4 regions of the Clostridioides sp. LIBA-6622 genome follow, and region 1 is predicted to be linked to each of the others. Evidence: riboswitches for the same ligand, from Rfam matches in the RefSeq annotation. Region 1 holds a riboswitch; each other region holds the start of a gene.
The links. A riboswitch is a leader RNA that binds a small molecule or an ion and turns the genes downstream of it on or off. The one in region 1 is predicted to bind S-adenosylmethionine.
Positions count from the first base shown of each region.

Region 2: another riboswitch for S-adenosylmethionine. It lies ahead of ACTG47_RS08330 (MetQ/NlpA family ABC transporter substrate-binding protein); the one in region 1 lies ahead of ACTG47_RS05740 (homoserine dehydrogenase).
Region 3: another riboswitch for S-adenosylmethionine. It lies ahead of metK (methionine adenosyltransferase); the one in region 1 lies ahead of ACTG47_RS05740 (homoserine dehydrogenase).
Region 4: another riboswitch for S-adenosylmethionine. It lies ahead of ACTG47_RS09710 (O-acetylhomoserine aminocarboxypropyltransferase/cysteine synthase family protein); the one in region 1 lies ahead of ACTG47_RS05740 (homoserine dehydrogenase).

Region 1 is NZ_CP196998.1:1,190,508-1,193,883, forward strand. Features, by position in the region: gene rpmA (50S ribosomal protein L27) at 1-51, shown strand, start outside; gene obgE (GTPase ObgE) at 162-1,439, shown strand; gene ACTG47_RS05735 (YhbY family RNA-binding protein) at 1,469-1,837, shown strand; SAM riboswitch class I at 1,929-2,035, shown strand; gene ACTG47_RS05740 (homoserine dehydrogenase) at 2,138-3,340, shown strand.
Region 2 is NZ_CP196998.1:1,748,766-1,752,141, reverse strand. Features, by position in the region: gene lplA (lipoate--protein ligase) at 1-850, shown strand, start outside; SAM riboswitch class I at 941-1,046, shown strand; gene ACTG47_RS08330 (MetQ/NlpA family ABC transporter substrate-binding protein) at 1,158-1,955, shown strand; gene ACTG47_RS08325 (TerD family protein) at 2,049-2,648, shown strand; gene ACTG47_RS08320 (putative bifunctional diguanylate cyclase/phosphodiesterase) at 2,696-3,376, opposite strand, start outside.
Region 3 is NZ_CP196998.1:178,056-181,431, forward strand. Features, by position in the region: gene fabZ (3-hydroxyacyl-ACP dehydratase FabZ) at 1-352, shown strand, start outside; gene yyaC (spore protease YyaC) at 456-965, opposite strand; SAM riboswitch class I at 1,154-1,257, shown strand; gene metK (methionine adenosyltransferase) at 1,394-2,587, shown strand; gene ACTG47_RS01215 (YkvI family membrane protein) at 2,906-3,376, shown strand, end outside.
Region 4 is NZ_CP196998.1:2,002,286-2,005,661, reverse strand. Features, by position in the region: gene ACTG47_RS09715 (homoserine O-succinyltransferase) at 1-188, opposite strand, end outside; gene ACTG47_RS09710 (O-acetylhomoserine aminocarboxypropyltransferase/cysteine synthase family protein) at 218-1,483, opposite strand; SAM riboswitch class I at 1,590-1,692, opposite strand; gene ACTG47_RS09705 (calcium-translocating P-type ATPase, PMCA-type) at 1,746-3,376, opposite strand, start outside.

The DNA.
Region 1 (3,376 bases):
GACAAGAAGAGAAAAAAAGTTAGTATATATCCAGTAGCAATAGCTGAGTAATATACATAAAAGGAGTGTTGAGGCACTCCTTTTTCTTATAGTACTGATGAATTTATAATAGTGTTTTTGGTAATGCTAATTAAAAGTTTTTAATTAAGTAGGTGAAGAATTTGTTTATAGATAAGGCAAGAATATTTGTTAGGGCTGGAAATGGTGGAAATGGTTCGGTAGCATTTAGAAGAGAAAAATACGTTCCAGCTGGTGGACCAGATGGCGGAGATGGTGGTCGTGGAGCAAGCATCATATTTGAAGTTGATTTAGGTCTTAGAACTCTAATGGACTTTAAGTACCAAAAAAAATATCAAGCTCAAAATGGTGGCGACGGAAGCAAAGGTAAAAGAGCTGGTAAAAATGGAGAAAATTTAGTATTAAAAGTACCAGCAGGCACAGTAATAAGAGATGAGGCTACAGGTCTTGTATTAGCAGATTTAAAGAAAGAAGGAGATATAGCTGTAGTTGCAAAAGGTGGTATAGGTGGTAAAGGAAATCAACACTTTGCCAATGCAGTAAGACAAGCTCCAGCTTTTGCAAAGTCTGGTACAGATGGAGAAGAAAGATGGGTAACTCTTGAACTTAAAATGATAGCAGATGTAGGGCTTTTAGGATTTCCTAATGTAGGTAAATCAACATTTCTATCAGTAGTAACTAAGGCAAAACCAAAAATTGCAAACTATCACTTTACAACATTGACACCAAATTTAGGTGTTGTTCAAACTAAGTTTGGAGATAGTTTTGTACTTGCAGACATACCTGGAATTATAGAAGGTGCTTCTGAAGGGATAGGATTAGGCCATGAGTTTTTAAGACATGTAGAGAGAACTAAGGTATTGATACATATTGTAGATATATCTGGATTAGAGGGCAGAGACCCTATTGAAGATTTTGATAAGATAAATGATGAACTTAGATTGTACAATGAAAAGCTTTCAAAGAGACCACAAATTGTAGTTGCAAATAAATTTGATATATTAGAAGATGAAAGCAAGTTTGAGACATTTAAGAATGAATTAGAGGGCAGAGGATATACAGTTTTTAAAATGTCTGCTGCAACTCGTGAAGGAATAGATGATGTAATAACTTATGTATCTAAACTTCTAAAAGAAGTAGAAGATATAGAATTAGTTTCAGAAGAAGAAATGTACAGACCAGAGCTTGATATTGGTACTGAAGAAGAATTGAGTATAGATATTGAAGATGGAGTGTATGTAGTTACAGGTAAAGCACTTAGAAGAATAATGTATTCTGTAAATTTTGATGATATGGAATCTCTTCAATATTTCCAAAAAGCTATGGAAGGTCAAGGCGTGTTTGACAGACTTAGAGAGATGGGAATAGAGGATGGAGATATAGTTAGAATTTACGAATTGGAATTTGAATTTTACAATTAATTTTAGTATAGAATTATAGAGGTGAAAATATGTTAAAAGGAAAACAAAGAGCGTATTTAAGATCTTTGGCAAATACTTTAAAACCTACTACACAAATTGGTAAAGAAGGTGTCACAGAAAGTTTCTTAGAGCAATTAGATGATATGTTAAGAGTTAGAGAATTAGTAAAGGTTACTATACTGGAAAATGCAGGGCTTGATGCTAAAGAAACTGCTAATGCAGTATGTGAAGCTCTAAGAGCTGAATTTGTGCAAGCTATTGGTTTTAAATTTACTATTTATAAAAGAAATGTTGAGGAACCTAAGATACTATTCCCAGGACATGAACAGGCAAAAGCAAAGATTAAAAATAATAATGTTACAAAAAAAGGGAAACCAACTAAAAGAGCGGTTAGATAATAGCCTATATACTTTTAGTAAAATAAGTAAAAAAAATAGTGACAATTGATAGAAGTTGTATTATACTATTAAACATAAATTTAAATTAGCAATCTTATCAAGAGAGGCAGAGGGACTGGCCCTATGAAGCCCGGCAACCAGTATATTTTATTATACATTGGTGCTAAATCCTGCAGCAGTTATGCTGAAAGATGAGTATAAACCCGTCATATGGCTTGAGTTTATACTCAAGCTTTTTTAATTAGGATATTTATACATATAAATAATTTAATATAATCAAAATGATGGGGGTATGTAACAGTGAAGATAGCAATATTAGGATATGGAACAGTAGGAAGCGGATTAATTGATTTAATAGAAAATAATAATTCAAAAAGAGACATAGAAATAGTTGGAATTTTAGTTAAAAATAAAGAGAAACATAAGTCTAAGAAGTATTTTGACAAGATAACAACAAATATAGAAGATATATTTGATAAGGATATTGATACACTGGTTGAATTAATTGGAGGATTGAATCCAGCTTTTGATTATGTAACAAGAGCGTTAAATAAAAAGATACATGTAGTAACAGCCAATAAAGACTTACTTGCAGAGAGAGGTAGTGACCTTATAGAATTAGCTAACTTAAATGATGTTAGTATAAAATTTGAGGCATCTGTGGCAGGTGGTATTCCAGTTCTAAAGCCATTGATAGAATCTTTAGAAGGTAACAATATAAAGAGTATAAATGCTATCTTGAATGGAACTTGTAATTTTATATTATCGAAGATGTATGATGAAAATTTACCATATGATGTAGCTTTAAAACAAGCACAAGAATTGGGATTTGCAGAAGTTAACCCAGATGCAGATGTTTTAGGATATGATAGTGCTAGAAAATTATCTATATTATCTACTTTATCTTATGGAAAAATAGTATATTGGAAAGATTTATTATTAGAAGGAATAACTTCAATAGATGAAAAAGACATAGAATATGCAAAAAAATTAAATTGTAAGATAAAGTTAGTTGCTAGAAGTAAGTATGAATCAGGAGAAGTAAGTGGATTTGTTAGGCCAGCATTAGTTGATAATGATAATATGCTTTCAAAGATAGATAATGAGTTTAATGTAGTAATTTTAGTAGGTGATTCAGTAGGTGAGCTTTCTTTTGTAGGTAAGGGAGCTGGAAGAGGTGCAACAGGTAGTGCTGTTTATGCTGACATTATAGATGTAATAGATAAAAGAAATGCAAATATAAAATCTTTCTCAAAAGGTAGATTGGATTTAAGTGGACTTATAGAAGATGAATGTAGTGCTGTAGTTAGATTTGATGGGTATAATAAAGATGGAATTTTAAAATGTCTAGATAAATATGTAGATAGCTATGACATTATAGATGATGAAGAATTAGCAATTTTTGTAAATGCAAAGTCAGAACATGAAATCGATAGACTTTTGGAAGATGTAAAAAGAAATAATTATAGTAAATCGGTAAAAAAATTATTAAAGATAGATTAATATGTTTATATATAATTATAAAATTTAAGGTGAAGT
Region 2 (3,376 bases), 560 kb from region 1:
TACACTTTCTGAAATAAATTTAGAATATATAAAAGAAAATTCTATACCTGTTGTTAGAAGACAATCTGGTGGTGGAGCTGTATTTCATGATTTAGGAAATATAAATTTTACATTTATAGCCTGCAATAATAATAGCTTTAGTGATTTCAGAAGATTCACTCAACCAATAATAGATTTACTTAAAACATTAGATGTAAATGCTGAATTTTCTGGAAGAAATGACCTTCTTATAGATGGCAAGAAGTTTTCTGGAAATGCTCAATACAACTACAAAAATAAGGTAATGCATCATGGTACACTGCTATTTTCATCTGAAATAAATGACCTTTCAAAAGCTCTAAAAGTAAAACCTATAAAATTTGAAGGAAAGGGCATAAAATCTGTAAAATCTCGTGTAACTAATATAAGTGAACATCTACAATCTAAAATGGATATTCTAGAATTTAAGAGTGCAATAATGAATTATCTTTCTAAGACTAATACTGATAATACTAACTATTATTTAAGTGAATATGACATCGAGCAAATAGAGAGACTTACTAAGTTAAAATATGAAACATGGGACTGGAACTTTGGTAATTCACCAAAATATACTCTTTCAAATGAATTAAAATATACTGGTGGAAATGTTGAATTTAATCTAAATGTTGATAAAGGTATAATAACTAGTATAAAATTTTTTGGGGATTTTTTTGGAAAATGTGACGTTTCATTTGTGGAAAATGAGCTTGTTGGCACGAAACATGAAGAAAATGCTTTAAGAAATATTTTAAATTCAATTGAAATAAATGATTATTTCTTAGGAGCTGATACTGATATTCTAGTTTCTGGAATCTTAGGTGTTAAATAGAAATACTAAAGATTTTAAAATATTTATAAAATTATGTTTACATATATAAAAAATCATGATAATATTTATAACATAATTAAAAATTGATACTTCTTATCCAGAGTGGTGAAGGGACTGGCCCTATGAAACCCAGCAACCAGTATATTTTTATATACATTGGTGCTAAATCCTGCAGTATTATACTGAAAGATGAGTCTAAATTAGCTTTTAAAGCCTGAGTTTAAACTCAGGCTTATTTTATTTTGCAGTGTGATAAAAGAGGGTATTTTATTTTTAACTAATCAATCATATTCAGGAGGGAATTTATATGAAATTCAAAAAATTATTAAGTTTGTTATTATGTCTAGTTTTTACTTTATCTATAGTTGGATGCTCTAAAGCTAATGATGACAAAAAAATCGTTGTTGGTGCTACTTTAGTACCAGGTGGAGAATTATTAGAAGAATTAAAACCACTTATAGAAGAAAAAGGTTATACTTTGGAAATTAAAAATTTTGATGACTACATACTTCCAAACGAAGCTTTAAATAATGGAGAAATTGATGCAAATCTATTCCAACACGAACCTTATCTAAAAGAAGCTGTTAAAGCTAAAGGATATAAAATAATGGCTGGAAAAAAACTATATGTATGCCCAGCTATCCTTTACTCTTACAAGATAAAATCTATTGATGAATTTAAAAAAGGAGATACAATCGCAATAAGTAACAACCCATCTTCTTGTTCTAAAGACCTTAGATACCTTGAAAGTATCGGACTTTTAACTTTACCTAAAGGTGACGGATTAGTTAGTCCTAAAGATATAATAGAAAATCCAAAAGGCATACAATTCAAAGAATTAGATATTGCTCAGATTCCATCTTCTCTTCCAGATGTAACTGCTGCATTTATAGATACTACTTATGCAGTACCTGCTGGTCTTGATGCTAAGAAAAATGGACTTTATACAGCACCTATAAATGATGAATATGCAAATCTTTTAGCATTTAGAACTGAAGATAAAGATAGTGAAAAAATTAAAGTTCTACAAGATGTTCTTACATCAGACAAAGCAAGAAGTATAATTGAAGAGAAATATAAAGGCATTGTAATTCCTGTTTTTTAGTATAATTTTAATATTATTATTCTAATCTTGTTGAATATTGACTTGTTAAGTGCTACCATTTAAGTAAATCTATGTTTATGGAGGAAAATTACTATGGCTATAGAATTAAAAAAGGGACAAAAAATAAACCTTACAAAAAAAGAAAATAGTGATTTAGGTGAAATCTTAGTTAATTTAAATTGGAATCAAAAAATACAAAAAAAAGGTTTTTTTGGCTCTCTAAAAAGCAGTAATATAGATTTAGATTTAGGTTGCTTGTTTGAAATGAAAAATGGCGTAAAAGGTGCTGTCCAAGCATTAGGTAATTCTTTTGGTAGTTTAGAACATCCACCTTTTGCTCAACTAGATGGAGATGACCGAACAGGTAGCAATACACAAGGAGAAAATATAAGAATAAATGGTAATAAAATAAAAGAAATAAAAAGAATACTTATTTATGCTTTTATCTATGAAGGTGTAGCTAATTGGTCTGAGGCTGATGGAATTGTAACAATTAAACAAAAACAGGATTCAGATTTAGTTGTTAAGCTTGATGAACATAAAAATGGATATAATATGTGTTCAATAGCCTTGATAGAAAATGTAAATGATGAAACATTCAGTGTTGAAAAAGTAATTAAATACTTTAAAGGCCATAAAGAAATGGACAATGAGTTCCATTGGGGCTTAAAATGGGTTGCAGGAAGAAAATAAGTGTTTTATATAAGAGACTGTAAGTAAATTTACTTACAGTCTCTTTTTTAATGAGTATTTACTTGGTAACTATTATAAGCACATTCTTTATCCAGTAGTTCTTCAAATTCTAACATTGGCATTGGTTTATAGAATACATATCCCTGAACTAAATCACACCCAATCTCCTTTAAAAATTCAACTTGCTCATTACATTCAATTCCTTCAGCAACAGTTGTAATATTAAGTTCTTTTAGCATATGTATAATATTTTTTATTACTGTTCTTTCTTTTTCCTTATCTAAACTAGCATTAAAAAACATAGAATCAAGCTTCAAAACATCAAATGGTAAATCTTTTAAAACGCCTAAAGATGAGTACCCTTTTCCAAAGTCATCTAAAGAGCAAGTAAATCCATTTTCATGTAAATCCTGTATAATTTCCAAAAAGTGTTCTTGATTCTCAAAAGCGACACTCTCAGTAAATTCAATTTCTATAGTATTTTGGGGTATATTATATTTCTTTTGTATATTTGAGTACGTTTCCACAAATTTGGTATTATAGAACTGTATTCTAGAGACATTAACTGATATCTGAACAAATGGTTTATTTTCATCTAATCTCTTTCTAATCCATCTACAAACTTCTTCAAAAACATACTTATCTACTAAACCAATAAAAAAATCCTTTTCTAATATTGGAATAAATATTGCAGGGGATATAATACCTTTATCTGGAGTCATCCAACG
Region 3 (3,376 bases), 1.0 Mb from region 1:
AGAAGTTGGAAAAAGAGCTGTTGGTATAAAAAATGTAACAGTGAATGAGCCCTTTTTTCAAGGTCATTTTCCAGAATATCCACTAATGCCAGGAGTATTGATAGTAGAAGCTTTGGCACAAGTGTGTGGAGTTGCAATGATGTCTGTAAAAGAAAATAAAGGAAAATTAGGTGTATTTGCAGGTATAGATAAAGTTAGAATTAAGAGAGAAGTAAGACCAGGAGATACATTGACTATGGAAGTTGAAATGACGACTCTTAGAAGAAATATAGCTAAGGCAGATGCTAAGGCATATGTTGGAGAAGAGCTTGTCTGTAAAGGGGAATTAATGTTCGCTTTAGTGGAAAAGTAAAAATACAAAATTAAAAAGGTAGATAATTTTGAGTATTCTATCAGATACTCTAAAATATCTACCTTTTTATATAAAGAATTTTATCAGTTACTTCACATTGGACTTAGGTGGATACTAATAAAGCTAAGGCTATTGTTTCAGCTAAGTCCAATATAAAGCTAAGACGTATATTATTAAATGAAAGTCTATTGTTTTCATCAATTTTATCTACAATCCCTACTATAGAATAATTTCCTATTTGAGGTAGTTTTTTTCCAACACCTTTTCCGGGCAGGATAGGTCCTTCTCTAATCTGTATATTACCTATGTTACTCTGCGACCCCAAGCAAGCATCTATAGCCAAGAAGTTACCTTGTATATGTGTATTTTTTATAGTATCTAAAGACTCATATATATTTAAGGCGTGAATAGGGTTATCTAGTGTACCGTAAACGGGGTATTTAAATTTACTGTTCTTAAGTATTGTTCCAACTAAAGGGCCTAACGTATCACCTATAGCCCTGTCTGTTCCTATGCAAACAACAATCGTATTTTCATTAATTATAGTTTTTAGAACTGAACTTAGCATCTGTATAACATCATCATCGCTGTAATTTACTTTAGCTAAATACAATAGGAACACCCCCTTCAAAAAAATATATGAATAAAAGACAGTAAAAAGACCTAACTTTAAATTTCAGATAGGGATAATATTTTATTTGTCTTACAAAAAAAGGAATGGGAAAAATGTGACTAAAAATCTTGACAAAATTTTAAAAAAATAGTAAGCTAGTAAAGTAAAATAAAACTTAAATCTTGATTACCTTATCAAGAGCGGCTGAGGGATAGGCCCTGTGAAGCCCAGCAACCACCCAAATGGGAAAAGGTGCTAATTCCTACAAGACAAAAGTCTTGAAAGATGAGGTCAGTTAATTAGTATGCAATTACGATTATTAACCTCTTCTTATAAAGGAGAGGTTTTTTATTTTGAGTAAAATTTCTAAAATTAAAAATAAGGTAAAACCTATAATAAAAATTAAGAATGTATAAGGGGGAATAAAAATGGCAAGACATTTATTTACGTCAGAATCAGTTACAGAAGGACATCCTGATAAGATATGTGACCAAATATCAGATTCAATATTAGATGCATTATTAGAAAAAGACCCACAATCTAGAGTAGCTTGTGAAACTACAGTTACAACTGGATTAGTTTTAGTAGCAGGAGAAATAAGTACATCTGCTTATGTAGATATTCCTAAACTAGTAAGAGAAACAGTAAGAGAGATTGGATATACAAGAGCAAAATATGGATTTGACTGTGATACTTGTGCAGTTATAACTTCTATAGATGAACAATCTGGAGATATAGCTATGGGAGTTGATGAAGGTCTAGAAAGTAAGACTGGAGAAGAGATAGAAGAAGAAATAGAAAAGGTTGGGGCTGGAGACCAAGGAATAATGTTTGGATTTGCATGTAATGAGACTCCAGAATTAATGCCACTTCCAATATCTTTAGCTCATAAGTTATCAAGAAGACTTACAGAAGTTAGAAAGACAGGTATAGTTGATTATTTAAGACCAGATGGAAAAACTCAAGTTACTGTTGAATATGAAGGAAATAAAGCTATAAGAGTGCATACGGTTCTTATATCAGCTCAACATTGTGAAACAGTATCAAATGATAAAATAAGAGAAGATATAATTAATCATGTTATTAAAGCAGTTATACCAGCTGAATTACTTGATGAAGAAACTAAAATTTATATAAATCCAACAGGAAGATTCGTTATAGGAGGGCCTCAAGGAGATACAGGTCTTACAGGAAGAAAAATAATAATAGATACTTATGGTGGATATTCTAGACATGGTGGAGGAGCTTTCTCAGGAAAAGACCCTACAAAAGTTGATAGATCTGCTGCTTATGCTGCTAGATATGTTGCTAAAAATATTGTTGCAGCTGGTCTTGCAGATAAATGTGAGATAGAACTTGCATATGCTATAGGTATAGCTAGACCATTATCTATATTCATAGATACTTTTGGGACAGGCAAAGTTTCAGAGGAAAAGCTTGTTGAATTAGTAGAAAAACACTTTGATTTAAGACCAGGAGCTATAATAAGAGACTTAGATTTAAGAAAGCCTCTTTACAAAAAAGTTGCTGCTTATGGTCACTTTGGTAGAACTGATATAGATTTACCTTGGGAAAAAATTGACAAAGTTGAGCAATTAAAAAAAGATGCTTTAGGTGAATAATTTTTAACTAAGAAACTGTTAGAATGTAATTCTATGATTACTTTCTAACAGTTTTTTTATTGTAGATTAAATATTTTTAATAAATGTTAATTTTTCATCATATAATAAATAAACAGTATTTAATTAGAATAGTATATTTTATTTTATAATATTATACTAAATGAGTACATATTATGGTCAATATGTTAAATAATGGTTAAGATTGTGTTAACTACTGTTAAATAATTAAAAATATATTGAAATATCATAATAATACGTCTAATATAATCTTAATAAACTTACACTTAAAAAATTATTTTAATTAGGGGGGAGTAGTGTATGTCAGGCAAAGTAAATATTAAAACTGTTATAAGTTTTGCTGGAGCTTATGTAGCTACTGTAATAGGTTCTGGATTTGCAACTGGTCAAGAGATATTGCAATTTTTTACGTTTTATGGATATGCTGGTATTATAGGTGGAATAATATCTATGGTATTATTTTCATGGTTTGGAGCAGAAGTTATAGATAAAGGAAGAGAGTTAAAGCTTAAAGAGCCAATAAAGATTTATCAAGTATATTGTGGAAAATATCTTGGTACATTCTTTGAATGGTTTGGACCATTATTTTTATTTGGAACACTAGTAATAATGATTGCAGGAGCAGGAGCTACACTATCAGAGTACTATGGATTAAATCCATATGTAGGTAGGATTGGTATGGCAATCGTTTCCCTAATAACTGTTTCTTTAGGTTTAACAAGACTTTCTAAGATACTAGGTAATATAGGTCCTATAATAATAATATTTACA
Region 4 (3,376 bases), 810 kb from region 1:
TCTATTCTTCTAAGTAAATCTAATTCTGTATCCATCTTTATAGGCATTAGATTCAATATAGCTATCTTTGTATCTATATTCTCTTCATATTTTAATTCTTTATTAAAATCTTCTTTGTAAACTACATCTATTCCTTCATCCAATAATTTATTAATAACAGGTAATCCCTTTGGTAGTATTAAAGCCATCTCTTCTCACTTCTCTTTCTCTTAGACTATTAGAAATTTAAAGCTTGATTTAAATCAGCTATCAAATCCTCTACATTTTCTATTCCAACGGACAATCTTATTAGTGAAGGTAATACTCCAGACGCAATTAATTGTTCTTCTGTCAATTGTCTATGAGTAGTTGAAGCTGGATGTATAACGCATGTTCTTACATCTGAAACATGTGTAACTAAAGATGCTATCTGTAGTTTTTCAACAAATTTTTTGGCATTTTCTAATCCACCTCTTACTCCAAATGATAAAACTCCACTACATCCTTTTGATAGATACTTTTTGGCATTCTCATAATACTTATTATCTTCAAGTCCTGGATAGTTAATCCAATCTACATTTTCATGTTTTTCTAAAAACTTAGCTATTTTAAGAGCATTTTCACTATGTCTCTCCATTCTAAGGTGAAGTGTTTCAACATTTAAATTAGTAAGATATGCATTAAATGGGCTTAAACAGTTCCCATAATCTCTAAGTAGCTGAACACGTGCCTTAGTTGCATATGCAGCATTTCCAAACTTTTGAGTATAGCTTATTCCATGATATGTTGGGTCTGGTTCCACTAACTCTGGAAATTTTCCATTATCCCAATTAAAGTTTCCACCATCTACTATAATCCCCCCAACACTTGAAGCATGCCCATCTAGATATTTTGTAGTAGAATGAGTAACTATGTTTGCACCATATTTTAGAGGATTACAAAGCACTGGAGATGCTAGTGAATTATCTACTATAAATGGAACATTCACTCTCTTAGCTACATTTGATATTTTTTCAAAATCTATAACTTCAAGAGTTGGGTTTGCAAGTGTTTCTGCAAACACAACTTTGGTACTTTCATTTGCAAGTTTTACTATTTCATCTTCACTTGAATCTAAGTCAAAGGATATTAAATCTATTCCAAATTTTTTAAGACTAGACCCTAATAAATTAAATGTTCCTCCATATACTTTTGAAGAACAAAGTATACTATCTCCTGATTTACATACATTTAAAACAGCTAACATATTTGCAGATTGACCTGATGAAACAGCTACAGAAGATACTCCTCCTTCTAACAAACTTATTTTTTCTTCAAAAGCTTGAACAGTCGGATTGCTTATTCTTGAATACATATGTCCATCAACCTTCAAATCAAATAAGTCAGCAAGTTCATCTATGCTACTATATTTAAAAGTTGTACTTTGATATAAAGGTAATACTCTTGGCTCTCCATTTCCTGGTTTATAATTTCCTTGCACACATATTGTTTCTTTATTATACATTTTTGTATCCCCCTTAGATTTTAGTAAAAATTAAACTATTTACCAGATGAGATTTAAAATAAATAAAGCCTGAGTATATAACTCAGGCTCTGTATAAGCTTAATTATACTCATCTCTCAGCTTTCGCCGCAGGATTTAGCACCAATGTATATAAATATACTGGTTGCCGGGTTTCATAGGGCCAGTCCCTCCACCTCTCTGGATAAGATTTATTTAATTTTTCTATGTTTTATATCTTATATATTTTTCCTAATTTTGTCAACTATTTTTTCGAAATTTTTCTTTTAATAACTTTTCCAACCTCTACTTGAACTACAGACATTGTGGCTAGAATGATTGTTATAAGCCATTCTGAGCCATTTAAAATAGTTAAACTGAACGCATTTCTAAAAACAGGTACAAATAGTATTACTGCTATTAGTAATGCAGAAGTTAAAAATGAAATTAAAAGAAATGGGTTCTTACCATTATTTTTGTTAAACATGGAATCTGTATTTGAACGCTGGCTAAATGCTCTCAACATTTGTGAAAATGCTAATACACAAAATGCCATTGTTTGACCTACAGCATGATTTTCTATATTAAGACCAATTTTATATGCTAAAATAGTCATTATTGCCACAAATATACCTTGAGTAACTACTCTTTGTATAAGATTTTTTTCAAATAAGGTAGCTGATTTCACTGGCTGATGCTTCATTATATTTCTACTTGGTGGGTCAACTCCAAGTGCAAGAGCTGGAAGTGTAGCAGTTGCAAGGTTTACCCACAAAATATGAACTGCAAGAAGTGGAGTATCCCAATTTAATAATATTGCAACAAACAACGTAAGTATCTCTGCTATATTACCAACAAGTAAGAATTGTATAACTTTCTGTATATTTCTATATACACGTCTACCTTCTTTTATTGCATAAGCAATTGTTGTAAAGCTATCATCCATTAAAATCATATCAGAAGAATCTTTTGCAACGTCTGTACCACTTATACCCATAGCTATACCAATATCAGCAGATTTTAAAGCAGGAGAATCATTTACACCATCTCCAGTCATTGCTGGTACTTCTCCAATTCTTTTTAGAGACTGTATAATTCTAAGTTTATCAAATGGGGATACACGAGCAAATACTGTAGCATTTTTAACAGCTTTATCTAGTTCATCATCACTTAAATTATCAAGTTCATCACCAGATATAACAGTATTTCCTTCATTCCATATTCCTAATTCATGAGCTATTGTTGTGGCAGTAACTTTATGGTCACCTGTTATCATTATAGTTCTTATACCTGCTTCTTTACAAGTATTTACTGCATCAATTACCTCAGTTCTTGGAGGGTCAATCATACCAACCATACCTATAAATGTCAAATCATATTCTACGTTTTCATTATCCTCTTTTGGTATAGATGAAATCTCACGCTTCGCAAAACCAAGTACACGCAATGCATCTTTAGACATCGTAAGACATAATTCGTGTATATTCTTTTTATCCAATTCAGTAATATTTCTTTCACCTTTTGATGTTAATATTTTAGTACATAAGTCAAGAATTTCATCTACTGCACCTTTAGTATAAGCAGTAATATTTCCATCTATATTATGAACAGTTGTCATACATTTTCTATCAGAATCAAAAGGCTGTTCAAATACACGTGGATATTCTTCTTCAAGAGCTTCTTGATCTATTCCAAATTTGTTGACCATAAAAATTAATGCACCCTCTGTTGGGTCACCTAATATTTCATCTGTTTTATCTGGATTAATACATGCATCATTACAAAGTGCACTAGCATAAACAATCTCTTTATATACTAGTGGATGTTTTTCAGACGCAGTATCTATTGATGTAACTTTACCAGATTCAAAATCTCCATTTACAGCAATATGTGTAA